DNA from 2 places in the Paenibacillus sp. FSL H3-0286 genome. Region 2 is predicted to be linked to the other one. Evidence: riboswitches for the same ligand, from Rfam matches in the RefSeq annotation. Region 2 holds a riboswitch; the other holds the start of a gene.
What was found. Region 2 has a riboswitch for thiamine pyrophosphate ahead of MHB37_RS09315 (thiamine phosphate synthase). Riboswitches for the same ligand answer to the same signal wherever they lie in the genome.

Region 1: linked by a shared signal. The riboswitch ahead of MHB37_RS13765 (ABC transporter ATP-binding protein) and the one ahead of MHB37_RS09315 (thiamine phosphate synthase) in region 2 are both predicted to bind thiamine pyrophosphate.

Annotation. Positions count from the first base shown of each region.
Region 1 covers NZ_CP150285.1:3,069,970-3,078,207, forward strand. Annotated here, with positions in the region: gene thiM (hydroxyethylthiazole kinase) at 1-709, opposite strand, end outside; gene MHB37_RS13755 (ABC transporter substrate-binding protein) at 751-1,788, opposite strand; gene MHB37_RS13760 (ABC transporter permease) at 1,785-2,561, opposite strand; gene MHB37_RS13765 (ABC transporter ATP-binding protein) at 2,542-3,237, opposite strand; TPP riboswitch at 3,436-3,539, opposite strand; gene MHB37_RS13770 (amino acid ABC transporter substrate-binding protein) at 3,762-4,598, shown strand; gene MHB37_RS13775 (amino acid ABC transporter permease) at 4,652-5,320, shown strand; gene MHB37_RS13780 (amino acid ABC transporter ATP-binding protein) at 5,334-6,086, shown strand; gene MHB37_RS13785 (S-layer homology domain-containing protein) at 6,182-6,838, opposite strand; gene MHB37_RS13790 (Fur family transcriptional regulator) at 7,157-7,636, shown strand; gene MHB37_RS13795 (TIGR00266 family protein) at 7,710-8,238, opposite strand, start outside.
Region 2 covers NZ_CP150285.1:2,181,383-2,189,620, reverse strand. Annotated here, with positions in the region: gene MHB37_RS09345 (VOC family protein) at 1-181, opposite strand, end outside; gene MHB37_RS09340 (fumarate hydratase) at 340-1,899, opposite strand; gene yfbR (5'-deoxynucleotidase) at 2,002-2,607, shown strand; gene thiH (2-iminoacetate synthase ThiH) at 2,689-3,804, opposite strand; gene MHB37_RS09325 (thiazole synthase) at 3,838-4,605, opposite strand; gene thiS (sulfur carrier protein ThiS) at 4,661-4,864, opposite strand; gene MHB37_RS09315 (thiamine phosphate synthase) at 4,903-5,508, opposite strand; TPP riboswitch at 5,622-5,723, opposite strand; gene MHB37_RS09310 (SDR family oxidoreductase) at 5,811-6,683, opposite strand; gene MHB37_RS09305 (GDSL-type esterase/lipase family protein) at 6,921-8,238, opposite strand, start outside.

The DNA.
Region 1 (8,238 bases), 890 kb from region 2:
TTCCCGGTCCTCGACCAGTTGTTAGTTCAGCGGCGATTTCAGCGGCTACTCCATAGAAGGAGAGGGCTTCCACTGCGGCCTCCAACGAGGCACCACCACTTACCGCGAGAAATGCACCCACAACAGCACTGAGCAAGCAGCCAGTTCCTGTAACCTTCGTGAGAATAGGGTGACCGTTGCTGGCAATATAAGTGTTTTTTCCATTCGTGATCACATCGTCTTTTCCAGTTATGATGACCACACAGCTTAACTTCCTCGCAGCAGCTTCAGCCAAAAGGACTACATCGCCTTCACCTTCGCCAGCATCCACTCCTTTAATGGACCAACTCTCCCCAATCACATTAGCGACTTCAGCCACATTCCCCCGCAGTGCGGTGATTTGCATCTCATTCACTAGTTTTTGAGTGACAGCGGTCCGATAAGAAGTTGCGCCTGCACCTACCGGGTCAAGCACTAGGGGAACCCCGTGTTTATTAGCGGATTTACCAGCGAGCAACATAGATTGAATGGCGTAGTCATTGAGTGTGCCTATATTTAGAACTACAGCAGACGACATAGCGGCGATGTCGATCACTTCTTCGTGGGCATCCGCCATAAAGGGAGAGGCACCCAGCGCCAACAGACCGTTGGCTGAGAAATTGGCTACTACAATATTAGTGATGTTGTGGATCAAGGGGTTGGATTCCCGTACTTTGGCTAAGTAACTCATCATAATTCCTCCTCAAGCTTGTATGAATAACCAACTAAACGTTACAGATTGATAAAAGCTTCTTGTGCTTTAATATCTTCTGGTAGAAGATCGTTGGTGGATAACCACTGCTGAACCTTTTCCCAAGATGTCGGGTCTTGATAACCAAAAGTTTGATCGCCTGCATTCATCAGCGGCAGTAGAATTTCAAGACTTTTTTTCTCAATCTCCTTGTCGAGCGGTGAAGTTGCATCTTCATGTGCAATCAGTAAATCCAGGGCTTGTTCAGGATTCTGCTCCACAAATTCCTGTCCTTTTGTTATGGCATTTAGAAATTTTTTAAAGTAGGCTTCAGAATTTTGCAATCCTTGTTCGCTGGCCACCAGCACAAGCTCATAATAGTCAGGTACTCCGTAATCCGTTGGATTAAGCGAGGTGACCGGATGTCCCTCTTTTTCAAGGATCAGTTGTTCATGGTTGATGAATCCGCCCATTATTGCGTCCACTTGTCCTGTAGAGATCGCAGGGATAAGGTCAAAACCTACATCAATCAGCTTGGCGGATGAAGGATCGCCTCCATCACTCTGGATCATTGTCCGAATCATCGCTTCATAGAGCGGAATGGAGGAGTAGCCGATTTGTTTTCCCACGAGCTCTTTGGGACTATGAATACTGCCTGCCTGAGGAACCATCAGATGATTCAGTGGATGCCGCACGATTGCTGCAATCGAACGTACAGGGATTTTCTCTCCGCGTGCCATAAGCACCTGAGGCTGATAACTGAGCGCTAGATCAATTTGATTTGCTGCTACAAGCTTTAGGGCGTCATTGCTGTCCGCAGGCATTTTGATCTCGACATCCAAACCTTCCTCTTGGAAAAATCCTTGCTGTTGCGCAGCGTATAGAAAGGAATGAACGGCATTGGGATACCAATCAAGCATAATCGTCAGCTTGTGTGACTGCTTATTATCGGTATTGGAGGAACCGGTTTGGGAGTTGTTATTTAGCTTGTCTGCCTTCCCGCAGCTGCTTAAGAGCAAAAGTGTGCATACTAGAAATACAGAAATAAGTCCTCGTTGTGGGGATTTTAAATGATTCATTGGTTAGATCCTCTTTTCTTTAAAAATAATTGTTCGAGTAAAGCTATCGCCAGAAAAAGCACAACACCAAGCGCGGACAGCAGAAATACAGCCGCGAACATTTCATCGCTCTGCATATTTCCGGCCATTCTGCGGCTGAAGTAACCGAGTCCTTTACTGCCGCCGAGCCATTCCCCGATAGTAGCTCCGATGACGCAGTATACAATGGACAGCTTTAAGCCAGAGAAAAAAGCAGGCAACGCCAGTGGAATTTGGGTTTTGACAAGCAGCTGCCAGCGGTTTGCACCAAATGTTAATAATAAGTCCTTGTAAGTCTGGCCACTTGTACGAAGTCCATCATATGTACTCACTACAACTGGAAAAAAAGCCGTCAAAAACACCACAGCCACTTTGCTCCACAGCGAATATCCGAACCACATAATAAAAATGGGCGATAGCGCAATTAATGGGACCGTCTGGCTAATGATAAGGAAGGGATAGATGGCCTTTTCTACGGGGCGAAACAGGAACATTCCAATACCCAGCAATACACCAAAAATCACAGAAAGGACAAAACCTACCAGTATCTCCTGCAACGTCGCTAATAAATGCTGTCCAAATAATAATTGCCTGTGCTCGATCAATGCGATGCCAATAGATGAAGGTGCAGGGAGAATAAAGGCTGGAATCAAGTGAAGGCGAACAGCTGACTCCCAGATTACAAGAATGAGCAGTACCAGAAGAAGGAAGGGACCATAGTTGTCTAGATGTTTTTTAAAAGGTATAGGTTGCATGCAATCTTCGCTCCAACTCTGCCCGTAGTGCTATAAACCGGGGTTCATAGTTCATCTTATAATGTCTTGGTTTTGGTAGATCGACAATGATCTCCTGTAATTCGCTGTGCGCACCGCCAGATAATAAATAAATTCGATCACTGAGCAATAGTGCTTCTTCCAGATCATGAGTGATGAGCATAATCGTCTGATTCAGTTCACCCCATAACTCCAACAGCCAACGGTGTATCTCACGTTTGGTCATGGCATCGAGAGCGCCAAAGGGCTCATCCAGCAGCATAAGGCCACTTCCGCCTCCAGCCACTAAGGTGCGCAGAAATGCGACTCGCTGTTTCATTCCTCCCGAAAGTTCATGGGGATAAGCCTTCTCTACATCTGTTAAGCCGAAGCGGGCCAACATTTCCCGAATCTGAATGATTGTTTCCTGTTTACTAAATCTGGGCATGATCTCCCAGGGCAAAAGGCAGTTGTCGAGCACTGTTCTCCAAGGCAGCAATAAATCCTGCTGAGGCATATAAGCGATCTGACCTAAACGACTAGCGGTTGAGGGGAGCGTAGGGAGTTTTATTTTTCCATGAGTAGGTTCGAGTAAACCGGCAACCGTTTTGAAAAATGTGCTTTTCCCGCATCCGCTAGCACCTACTACGGAGACGAATTCCCCTTGCCTGATATCCATGGATAGTTTTGCGAATACAGGGGGTTGTTCAGTTTCCGGAAAAGAGTAGGTTAGGCCTTGAATAGATAAAATGGTCGTGATGATCTAACCTCCTAATATTTTTGTGGAGCGCCTAAACAAATAAAGACCCATCCATTTCCAGAGGAAATGAATGGGTCAAAAAGTTCATTCTGCATAATAACACTTAACATGCTTGATGAAAATTCTGCTCCACTTCCCTCCGCTGGTATGATCCAGATCAGGTTCCAAGGGTCCGGAGCTTGAAGCTCCGTCTCAGTCGGCCGACTCCCCTAGTGAAATAACAGGTCCATATTAATTTGTTTATAAATATACCATATCTTTCTGAGAAGTAAAGAGAGAAAGAAGTGAAGGATTAATCCAAGATTGGGTAAGATATAAGTAGAAATCTAGTTAATATTACAATTCCGATGTACATAATCGGAAAAAAGTATTGACGATCATGTGATGGCAGTGTACTATTCAATTTACCGGAAAAAAACCGGATAGAGAGAGGGGATTTAATAATGAAAAAATGGAGTTTAACTATTATATTGGCGTTAACCGTGGTCCTTGTAGCGGCTTGCGGCAATAATTCGAATACCAATACGGCTGCTGAACCAACAGCTGGAACGAATGGTGGAGCAGCATCTTCAGCGCAAAACAGTTTGGAGGCTGTGAAGGCCAGCGGCAAATTGCGGATAGGTACAGAAGGGACTTATGCACCTTTTACTTATCATGACACTGCGGGGAAATTGACGGGTTTTGACGTGGAAATTGCCGAAGAAGTAGCCAAACGTTTAGGTGTTGAAGCTGAATTTTTTGAAACTCAGTGGGATGGTATTTTTGCTGGGATGGATGCGAAACGGTTTGATGTCATTTTTAATGAAGTTTCCATTAACGAAGATCGCAAAGTGAAATATGATTTCTCTGAACCCTATATTGTATCCAAGGCAGTATTGATCGTGAGCGAAAACAATGAGGATATTAAGACCTTTGCTGATCTAAAGGGTAAAAAAGCCGGACAATCCCTGACCAGTAACTTATCCGACATCGCTCGTGAGAACGGTGCTGAAATCGTAGCTACGGACGGTTTCAATCAAGCGATGGACCTGCTGACTTCGGGACGTATTGATGCAACTGTGAATGATGGCTTGTCTTATCTGGATCTGAAAAAACAAAAACCAGATGCAAAAATTAAAGTGGTTGATGAGATTCCTGAAGGCTCACAAAGTGCCGCGGTATTCCTGAAAGGCAATGATGAGCTGGTGAATGCGGTCAGTGATGCGATTAAAGAGATGAAAAGTGATGGAACGTACTTGAAAATTTCCGAGAAATACTTTGGAGCTGACGTTTCAAAATAATACAAGGCTAGCAAGGCTAATTAAGCCTAGAAGCTAAAAAGGATGTCTGAATAATGGATGACCGCAAAATACAAATTTTCTTAGATACACTGCTACCCCTGCTTAAAGCCGGGGTGGCTTTTACCATTCCGTTGGCGCTACTTTCCTTTGTGCTTGGATTGATTTTGGCGATCCTAACCGCGTTGGCACGTCTTTCACCGTGGGTAATTCCGAAGCTAATCGCCCGTTTTTATGTATGGGTCATTCGGGGAACCCCGTTGTTAGTGCAGCTATTTATTATATTTTATGGTTTGCCGGCTGTTGGTATTGTACTCGACCCTTTCATTGCCGCCACCATTGGATTTACCCTTAGCGTAGGGGCTTACTCATCGGAAATCGTACGCGCTGCTATCCTGTCGATACATAAAGGCCAGTGGGAAGCTGCCTTCTCAGTCGGGATGACTCGTGGGCAGGCTCTGCGCCGCGTAATTCTGCCACAAGCTGCACGCGTTTCTGTACCGCCGTTATCCAATTCTTTTATTAGCTTGGTCAAAGATACATCGCTTGCAGCGATCATCACCTATACGGAGATGTTTAGAACTGCTCAGCAGGTAGCCTCTACCACTTATGAGCCTCTGCTGGTATACTCCGAAGCAGGATTGTTTTATTTAGTGTTCTGTTCTGTGCTGTCGGCGCTGCAAAATTACTTGGAGAAACGACTCGATCGTTACTCTGCGACCTAAAGGAGAGATACTTGTGATTGAAATCATTAATTTGCATAAATCCTTCGGCGCACTCCAAGTGTTAAAGGGTATTGATCTGAAAATGGAGCATGGAAAGGTACTTGTCATTATTGGGCCATCCGGCTCCGGAAAAACTACACTGCTGCGCTGTTTTAATCTGTTGGAAATCCCGGATCAAGGCAGCCTGTCACTCGGGGATATCACCATCAATTTTACAGATCATAAGAAAATTCCTCAGAATTCCGTATTAGCTCTTCGGCAGAAAACAGGGATGGTCTTTCAATCGTATAATTTATTTCCGCATATGACTGCGCTAGGCAATGTGATGGAGGGACAGGTAACTGTCTTGAAACGAACCAAGGAAGAAGCGCGTAAGCGGGGCCTTCAACTGCTGGCTAAGGTGGGTTTGGCTGATAAAGCTGATAACTATCCACATCAGCTGTCAGGAGGACAGCAGCAGAGAGTGGCCATCGCCCGGGCTATGGCAGTAGATCCAGAAGTGCTGTTGTTTGATGAGCCCACTTCGGCGCTCGACCCCGAGCTGGTAGGGGAAGTGCTTAAGGTCATCAAACAATTAGCAGCAGAAGGTATGACTATGGTGATTGTGACCCACGAGATGAAATTTGCCGCCGATGTAGCGGACCGGATCATTTTGATGGATGGCGGTCATATCTTAGAGCAAGGAACTCCGCAAGAAGTGCTGGAGCATCCGAAGAATCCCCGGGCTCTGCAATTTCTGAATAGACTGAATGGTGAAGAAGAGTAGAAAGACAATATACAAGAAAAAGCAGCTCGGGAATCATCCGGAGCTGCTTTTTCTTGTATAGATTATTCAAATGAGAAGAGTAACTGAAATTTGGCTTATCCTCCAGTTTTCAGGAACTCCAAAGCGTTGTAGAGCATAATCGCTGCTTCGGCACGGGTGAGTTCGCTTTTTGGATTAAACTTTCCGTTAGCGTCTAGAGTATTGATCTTGTATTTCAGGGAGCGCTGAATACTGCCTTGATATGCAGGGGTCAGTGACGCTTCATCGGCGATATCTACTGGAACGATATTGATCATCGGCAGATTACCAACGCCTTCGATCGCTTGCACTAGATAGTTAGTGAATTGCTCTTTGGTCATAATTAGGCTAGGATCAATGTCTTTTGGAAGCTTAACTTGATTGTAATAAGCATTGATAAAGGCTTCAGCGTACCAGGCTTTGTCTTTTACTTTTGTGAACAAGCCGCTGGCAACAGGAGCTTTGTTAAAGTCAATGGCTGCGAGGCTGAGCTGGAGACCGCCGGAGATAAACTGAATCCCTTGGGCTGTAGTTACCTTAGAGCCAGGGAGAAATTGAGATTCGCTGACACCTTTAATTAACCCTTGATTTTTTAAAGAAATGATTTTTTCTTTGCCGTTTATGTTATCAATATCCTTAAAGGTGTTCCCAGCTGCAAACATCTGACCACCCAAAGAAAAGGAGAAAATGGCTACGGTTGTGATCGCTGCTAGTGTGCTTTTTTTCATGTTCATGTCTTTTCACCTCGTTGTATGGATAGGCTCCTTAGCCTTTGTCACTCCTTTAACGTTGTAAATTATGGAAAGGTTGCGGTCTAATCTGTATTATTTCACGAAAAAGTAGATTTTAATAGAAATATAGGCCAGATTGGGGTGTAGTACTTTGGATAAGTGGCATGAAATGATATAATGATGTCAGGCTCTTTTCATTCGTGGTTAATTTTGTTATGATTATATCGTAACGATTACTATTTATGGTTTGTCTTAACTGCATAAATAGGAGCGTCTCAGAGGGTACGGATGTTAAATCGTTCCGGGAAGGTAGGAGACCAAATGGATCAAATATCAAATATCAGTCAATTGTTTGCGGCGCAAAAATATAAACTAACGCCTCAGCGTGAAGCTATAGTGAACGTTCTGCTCGACAATGAGAAGGATCATTTAAGCGTAGAAGAAGTATATATGCTTGTTAAGAACAGCTATCCACATCTGGGCCTGGCAACGGTATACCGTACACTTGAGCTTTTATGTGAGCTACACATTGTAGAGAAGATGAACTTCGGAGACGGAGTTGCCCGTTACGATTTGCGCGGGAACGATCATTCGCATATGCATCATCATTTGATATGCAGCGTATGCGGTCGGTTGGAGGAAATTAAGGACGACTGGCTTGTGGAGCTGGAGAGAAGAGTGGAACGTGAATATGGCTTTAACGTCACGGATCACCGCCTTGATTTCAAGGGTACTTATGGAACATGTAAACGTACTGGCTGCAAAAAAGCAAAAGCAGAAGCAGATAAAGCAGTCTCGTAAGATTGCTTTCTAACCTAAAGACACAGGCTTTCTCCAAGCCTGTGTCTTTTTTGACTCGTGAGTTTTAAGAAGTCTAGCTTCGAGTAGGCACAAAGGATTTGATCCACGTTCCGAAACTGCCAGGGTTACGGCTCTGAACGAGAATTACACCTTCTCCACGGAAGCGGCAGACAAGTGCTTCACCACTGGTTATGCTGTTAAGCCAGCCAGAGGCTGCCTTTTCCACCTTGTAGTCCATATAGTCTGGCCATGCTACGAGGTGTCCGTTATCGATAATCATTTCTTCACCAGGTCCTAGATTAATCGCATGGATAGCACCGAAGGAAGACAGGAACACCGTTCCTCTGCCACTGATTTCTACAATGAAGAAGCCTTCACCGGAGAAGAGCCCTCTGGTTAAATTCTGCATTTTGGTATTTACTTGAATGCCTTCAGTTCCGGCGAGAAATCCGTCTTTTTGAACTAACAGTTTATACGATCCGTCTAATTCTATCGCCTGAATATCGCCGAGTGAGCCAGGTGACAGCAATACCTCACTTTGACCACGGGTCGCTCTAAGTTCTTGAAAGAAGAATTTCTCACCGCTCAGCATTCTCCCGAGA
Region 2 (8,238 bases):
CAATGATGGAATCACCGATTCTGACCTCGGCATGCCTAATCCTTCCCTCATCATTTCGCAGCATATCAATAATTTTGGCATCAAAGCAGTGCACAACAAAATCTATCAATTGGTCTGCATCTTCCGCAATAAAATACGGCGTAACGTTAAGAAACCCATTTCTAATATAATGTGGTGCCATTCGTTGTCCTCCTTTAGACAGGCAAAAACGCCTTCGGCGTTCCTTAAGGATCATTTATAGTCTGGACATATAAATCCTTATAATTTGATTAAAACCCATGGAAAAGCCATTCAGAGAATCTGCCCTCCTCATGACTTATCCACCGGTTGTAACCCCATTTATTTAAACACTGGCTCCTTGAATTGAGTCAATTTAGCTGCAGAATCTTTTTCCACATCCGCATGCAGACTGTTGCCGTGAGCATCCATCGTCACAATCGCTGCAAAACCCTCCACATCGAGATGCCACATCGCCTCAGGAATACCAAATTCCATAAAATCAACAGCGTTGACCTTCTTAATACACTCAGCATAATACTGGGCGGCTCCACCAATCGCATTGAGGTATACCCCGCCGTGCTCCTGCAACGCTTTTAACGTTTTTGGACCCATACCACCTTTTCCGATGACTGCACGGATTCCAAATTTTTTGATGATATCGCCTTGATAAGGCTCTTCACGAATGCTCGTAGTTGGGCCCGCAGCTTTTACATGCCAGCCTTCCTCATCTTTCATCATCACAGGACCACAATGATAAATCACAGCCCCTTCCAGATCTACCGGAGACTCATGATCCATTAAATATTTGTGCAAAGCATCACGGCCTGTATGCATTTCACCGGATAAAATAACCACGTCTCCAACACGCAGACTACGGATATCCTCTTCACTTATCGGCGTTGTAAGACGTACTTCCCGCGACTCAGAGGCCGGGCTGTTAGCTCCCTCAGCAACTACTGCTTCAGATTCATGTGCCCCTTCATCATCTACAGATATCCCTGTACCACTCTCATACAACCAATCCTCTATATTGCCTGTGGATGGATCAACCAGCACCCCTTGGCGGCGGAAGGCCCAACAGTTATAAGCAACGGATACGAAAAAGCTAGCTGGCAGACGATTCATTACGCCAACCTTACAGCCCAGCAGCGATACTTCACCACCAAAGCCCATCGTGCCAATTCCAAGCTTGTTAGCATTCTCCATAATATAGTCTTCCAGCTTACTAAGGTCTTCTATTGGATTAACATCCTCCACTTTGCGGAACAGCTGCTTCTTAGCCAGCTCGTAGCCAGTCGTACGGTCACCGCCGATACCCACGCCAATAAAACCGGCACTACATCCTTGTCCCTGCGCCTGATATACCGCGTGTAAAATACATTTACGGATTCCGTCAAGATCCCGACCCGCTTTGCCGAGTCCTTCTAATTCTGCCGGGAGACTGTATTGAATATTTTTATTCTCGCAGCCTCCACCCTTCAGAATAAGTCTAACGTCTATTTTATCCTCTTCCCATTGTTCGAAATGAATGACTGGTGTGCCTGCACCCAAGTTATCTCCGCTATTCTCACCTGTTAATGAATCTACAGAATTGGGACGAAGTTTACCATTCTTGGTCGCTCGTACAATGGCATTATGAATATCTTTTTTCATCTCAATCTGATTGATTCCCACAGGGGTGTGAATGATAAATGTAGGCATTCCCGTATCCTGACAGATCGGAGACACTTGCTGCTCAGCCATTCCGATATTTTGCGCAATCGTGGTTAAAGCAAGACCGGACCGGGTAGCCCTGTCTTCCAGCGCGCGACCTTTTGCAACTGCCCGGCGTACATCTCCCGGCAAATTCGTGGAAGTTTCTACGATAAGGTTATAAATACTGTCTTCAAAATGCTGCATCTTCATTCAAGCTCCTCTCGGCAGTTCCAGGTTATCTAAAGTTTGATACAATTAGTATAATAATATCATACCTAGCACCGCATGAAAGGGGTTACTTTAAAATTGAGCTACCATTTTTCTGCCTATCTATATCGTCTTCAGTATATTCAGCGCTGGAGCTTGATGCGCAGCACCGCACCGGAGAACGTCGCTGAGCATTCTTTTCATGTTGCATTGCTCACACATATGCTCTGTTCCATCGGTAATGTTCATTTTGGACGTTCACTAAACGCGGAACGAGCAGCAACCATAGCTCTGTTCCATGATGCCAGCGAAGTGTTCACAGGTGACATCGCCACGCCGGTAAAATACAACAATCCTAGCTTGCTCACCAGCTTCCGCGAAATGGAGAAAGTTGCGGCTGATCGCTTAACTGGAATGATTCCATCAGAGCTGAAAAGCATCTACACTCAGCTTATACGACCGGAAGACAGCCCTCCCGATTCGGAGGACATTCTGCTGCACAGCTATGTGAAAGCCGCTGATCGGCTGGATGCTTATTTGAAATGCGTATGGGAAGTTGCTGCAGGAAACCGAGAATTTGCCGCCGCGAAGGAGCAGACAGCAGCAAAACTTCGTGGGCTTGACCTGCAGGAAGTGGATTATTTTCTGACTCATATGGCACCGAGTTTCGAAATGTCTCTCGATGAGCTCTCTGCCGGAAACTAAACACCCTCTATACAAAAAAAATGGACCTCCGCATGAATCTCGCAGGGGTCCATTAGTGATTAATAATTGATAATACAAGCGTTACGTTGTTGATTCGGTCAGGATATCCCAGTCTTTAAAAATGGGCTGCAAACCCTTCGTATATAGCATTTCCGTAATCTCCTGCACACTACGGCCATCGGATATTTCGAATTGCGGAGTTCCCCCTGCATTAGTGTGACCGCCCACCTCAGTAGTGACCCCGGCTGACATCTTAGTTATTCCTAGATGAATTAAATGATCGCGTAGAGAGGCAGGCTCTCGTGTAGATAAAGTAATGCCCGAACGGGGTAAAAATAACCGGTATGCCAAAATAATCTGCACTAGCGATCGGTCGGTAACATCACACTCCGGGTTAAATTCCCCTAAATAAGGCCGAAACCGCGGAGGTGACAGACTGATCTCGCAATCTGGATACCGATCCTGCAAATAGCGGGCATGCATGGCACTTTGGAATGCTTCTTGCCGCCAATCATACATCCCGAGCAACGTACCAATATTCACAGAACGAAAACCTGCCTGACAGCCGCGTTCAGGTGCATCCAGGCGATTCCGGTAGTTTCTTTTAGGCCCTTTAACATGCAGCTTTCTGTAAGTCTCCTGGTGGTACACCTCTTGGTATAGTGTTAATCCATCCACCCCTGCTTGAAGAAGCTCTTTATATTCTGCAGTTGATAGAGGATTTATCTCAATACTGACAGAGGAAAAAAATTCCCTGAGTACATCTACGCAATCCTTAATATATGAGACAGGATTCTCCCGGCGCGATTCACCAGTCAAAATGAGGATATGCCGCAGACCTGTAGCTGCAATCTTCTCAGCCTCCCTGCGAACCTCCTCCAAGGACAGCTTTTTGCGCGGAAAATCATAAATGGAGCTGAAGCTGCAGTAGGTACAATGATTCACACAAAAATCCGCAAGATACATCGGTGTGAACAGCTGCATCGAATAACCAAAATGTGCACGGGTCAGTCGCTGTGCAGCCAACGCCATCTCCTCTAGCAGCGGCGTTGCTGCCGGAGAGAGCAATGCCAGCAAATCATTTTCGTTCAGCTTGTCTTTTCCAAGCGCCCGCTTAACGTCATCCTCCCGGAACTCCTTCCACAGTTGCTCATAAGGATACTGCTCCAAGCGGGCCAGTGTGTCAAAAAAGCTCATGCTAATCTTCCCTCCTTTCGTGACCTATCAAATTCAGTTCAAAAATCCAGTCAACGGTGACGAAGCAAAAGCAACTTCTTCTACAGGACCGAGTCCTGCCAAATAAGCTTTGCGGCCAGCGGATATCGCCTCGCGGAACGCTTCCGCCATGACGAGCGGATTACGTGCCGTTGCAATAGCCGTATTAAGCAGAACAGCAGCGGCCCCCATCTCCATTGCTTCCGCCGCTTCCGAGGGCTTGCCAATCCCGGCGTCTACAATAATCGGCAAATTCACTTCTTCAATAAGAATACGCACAAGCTCCTTAGTGCGCAGGCCGCGATTCGTCCCGATCGGCGCACCAAGCGGCATCACAGCAGCAGCACCGGCATCTCTCAGACGTAAAGCAGCCGAAAGGTCCGGACTCATATATGGCAATACTACAAAACCCTCCGCTGCTAAAATCTCTGTAGCTCGTATGGTCTCCAGATTATCTGGAAGCAGGTATTTCTGATCATTGATCACTTCGATCTTGACCCAGTTCCCCAGTCCCGCAGCTCTTGCTAATCTTGCAATACGGACTGCCTCTTCCGCTGTACGCGCTCCTGAGGTATTAGGCAGAAGAGTCATGTGGCCGGGAATGTGGTTCATGATATTTTCTGCTCCACCTTGCGGGTCCACTCGGCGAAGCGCTACAGTAATCACCTGAGAACCAGAGCTTGCGATCACTTCGGGGATCAACGTATTCCGGCTATATTTTCCGGTTCCGATAAATAATCTACTGGTTAATTCGATGCCGCCAATATGTAACGGGTCATGCATGAAATTACCTCCCTTTGGTTCGTATAAATTTCTCAAAATTCTATACCGCTCCATCTCAACCCCCACCAACAAAGTGCACCAGTTCCAAACGATCATCCTCGCTCAGAGCAGTACTTTCATAATTCTCCTTACTGACAATTTCTCCATTCAGCTCAATGATCATCAGACGACCCGACCACTCAGGAAGACTGATCAAATCAGCTATAGTTTGAATACCACCAGAACACTCTGCGGATTTCCCGTTAATCAACAGCTTCATTCTGAATCACCCCCTTCGCCCATGCTGTTACCTCCAGGCTATGAATGAACCGCCTTATGAATAGCTTTGGCGGCCTCATAAGGATCATCCGCTCCGCAAATACCGGACATCACAGCAACTCCTGCCGCACCTTTCCTGATGATCTGCGCCGCATTAGCGGGGCTAATTCCGCCAATCGCAATTACAGGAATAGAGCTGGTCTTCACCGTTTCTGCAAGCAGCTCTAACCCACGTGCGGGCAGCCCTAACTTGCTATCCGAGGGAAATACATGACCAAACAAGCAATAATCAGCTCCCTGCTCTGAGGCATTCGCCGCTTCTTCCGGAGAATGAACCGATCTCCCCAGCCGAAGCTGAGGTGCAATTCGCCGGGCTGTAACCGGACTCAGACTGTGCCAAGCCAACTGAACCCCCGCGGCACCAGCTGCCAATGCTACATCTATCCGGTCGTTGATTATCAGTTTGGTAGCGGGCATACCGGCAGCCAACAGCTGCTGTGCCGCAGCGAGCAGTTCGCATGCAGGACATTGCTTATCTCTCAGGTGAATATAATCGACCCATGTCTGCACCGTGCCAGCTAGTTCAACAAAATGTCTCAGTTGTAGCTTGCCGTCTGATATTAGATGGATCTCAGCTTGCAACATCACGATCTCCTCTCTCACTTCCCTGTAGGTCAGTAAAAAACAAAAAAACTGCCCCCCGTAAGGAAGGCAGTCAGAATCTGTATATAGACGGCACTACAAATAGCCCGACAACAGAAATTCGTTCTCCACTTCCCTACGCTGGTCTTAACCAGATCAGGTTCAAAGGGTCCGGAAATCCATTCCGTCTCAGCCAATCGGCACCCCTAGTGACATAAATATACAATTTTAAAATGCTAACGTGGTTTATAGTAACATATTTTTTTATTGAAATACACCCATTTATTCACATTAGCTGTACTGATCTAACCGTTTACTACCTCGCCACCATTTACATGAATAACCTGTCCAGTCACATAACTGGAATCGTCAGAGGCCAGATATACATAGGCTGGTGCCAGCTCTTCTGGTTGTCCAGGCCGTTTCATAGGCTGTGTACCTCCAAACTCGCTAACCTGTTTTGCATCAAAGGTAGAGGGAATCAGCGGTGTCCAGATTGGACCTGGTGCAACACCGTTTACCCGTATGCCCTTCTCTGCCAGATTCGTGGACAAGGATCGTGTGAAGCTAAGAATAGCTCCTTTAGTTGATGAATAGTCCAGCAGCTGCGGGCTTCCGCGATAAGCGGTAATTGAAGTTGTATTTATAATTGTAGATCCTGCTTTTAAATGAGGCATAGCTGCTTTTGTTAAATAGAACATCGCAAATATATTCGTACGGAAAGTACGCTCAAGCTGCTCGGAAGTAATATCCTCGATCTTAGCTTGCGGATGTTGCTCTGCCGCGTTATTGATGAGAATATCAAGCTTTCCTAAGCCCTCCACCGTCTGTTTAATAAGATCCTTACAGAATTTCTCGTCACCGATATCACCTGGAATTAGGATACATTTGCGGCCTTCCTGCTCGACCTGACGTTTAGTTTCCTCTGCATCTGAGTGTTCATTAAGATATGAAATGACCACATCAGCGCCTTCTTTAGCAAAAAGCACAGCAACTGCACGCCCAATTCCGCTGTCTCCACCGGTAATTAACGCCGCCTTGTCTTGCAGTTTACCTGCTGCTTTATAATTTGCCGGCTCGTATTTGGGCAGCGGTGTCATTTCACTCTCAATCCCTGGCTGATGATGCTGCTCCTGTGGGGGTAAGGTTTTTGTAGCTTGTTTATTGTTGCCTGACATCTTCCCTATCTCCTCTCGTTAAGCAAATTGATAGTTAACTGATCGTCTTAGGATGGCACAACTATGCACGTTTATACGCTGGGTTTGTCATTTTCTTAAATCGCTTTACGAATCTTACTTACCACAATGAAAGTAGATATAAACAACCGTGAGAGATATACTGCTGTAAGTGGAGAGGAATTCACTGCATACAAATAGACACAGCATCGCTGCTGTGCCTTGAATTGTTCACCCTAACTATTTTAGAGAAGAAACATGATTTTCTGCATTCACTTCATGTTCCAGCACCCACATAAAGTACAGAGCTTTGGCCGCTTTCTCCCGGGTCACTATAGCTTTAGGTTCTAGTTCTGTCCCATTGACCATTTCGCCTCTGGCAATCCCCACTTCAGATCTAATGAGTCCTAATTCATATGCACTTTTCACTTTTGAAATTAAATAAGGAGAAATGTCCGCTGTATCAACAAGCTGCGTCCAGGATACAAGAGGATAGTACATCGCACCCCTAGCTCCTGGCTCCAGATTCGAATCATAGCCAGGAGCTCCTGGCACTACTGCTGTGCCGTTATAATCAGTCATGTACTTAGGTTTATTAGCAAACTTTATTTGGTAAACGTCATAGAGAATAGCACCCATCGTTTCACGTGACAGCTTACCTTTCGGATAATAGGCAAGATCTGATCTTTCCACTTTCATTAACTTAGAAATACTGCGTGTGAATTCAGCAACTGTCATCTCCGTATCCGGATTAAAATTCCCTTGACGGTCTTTGTCCATTACTCCCAGCTGGATTAATTTTTCAATTTGATTACGGTAATATGCAGCTTCCCCAGTCGTCGTATCATTCGTTATTTCCGGAAAAATCTTACCCCAGTTCCCTGTTAGTGCCGCATGCTTAACGTTCCCTTTAAGGTAAGGAGTAATGGAGGCAGCAGTAGAATCGCCAGTAGCACCTTTCTTTACAAGCTCCGTGACAATCATCCGTGAAAATTGTTTGGAGAGCGCTTCTTTAAAATGAGTCCCATCGACTTTCTTTGAAGGATGCCCGTTAGCGTAACTTCCGTCATTTGTTTTGCCTGGCGTTTCTCCGGCTTCAATTGACATGAAGAGGGATGTTATTGCTTCTACACCGATCTCGTTATAATATTTCAGACTTTCCGAGTTAAGGTCAATAAGTGTAACTCCAGATTCATCTGCGACCCGTTTAAGAATATCTACAAACTTTCTTGATTTAAAAGAATTTTCATAGATATATCCCGGACTTGCATTCCCTTTAATTCTGGACATTGGGGTTACCAGTACTGGTATCATGCCCCGGGCTTGAATCGCAGGGAGATAAACTTCTTTAAGATAATTTTCATACATTGCTTCTGTCGAACCTCTGCCGTAACGTCTGAACTCATCTGCGCTCTCATCATTGTGTCCGAATTGAATAAACACATAATCCCCAATGCTGCCATTCAGTAAAATGTCGTTCAGTCGACCTTCTGTATAGGCATTTTTAAACGAGCGTCCTCCCATGGAATAGTTAGTTACACTCAATTTATGTTGATTA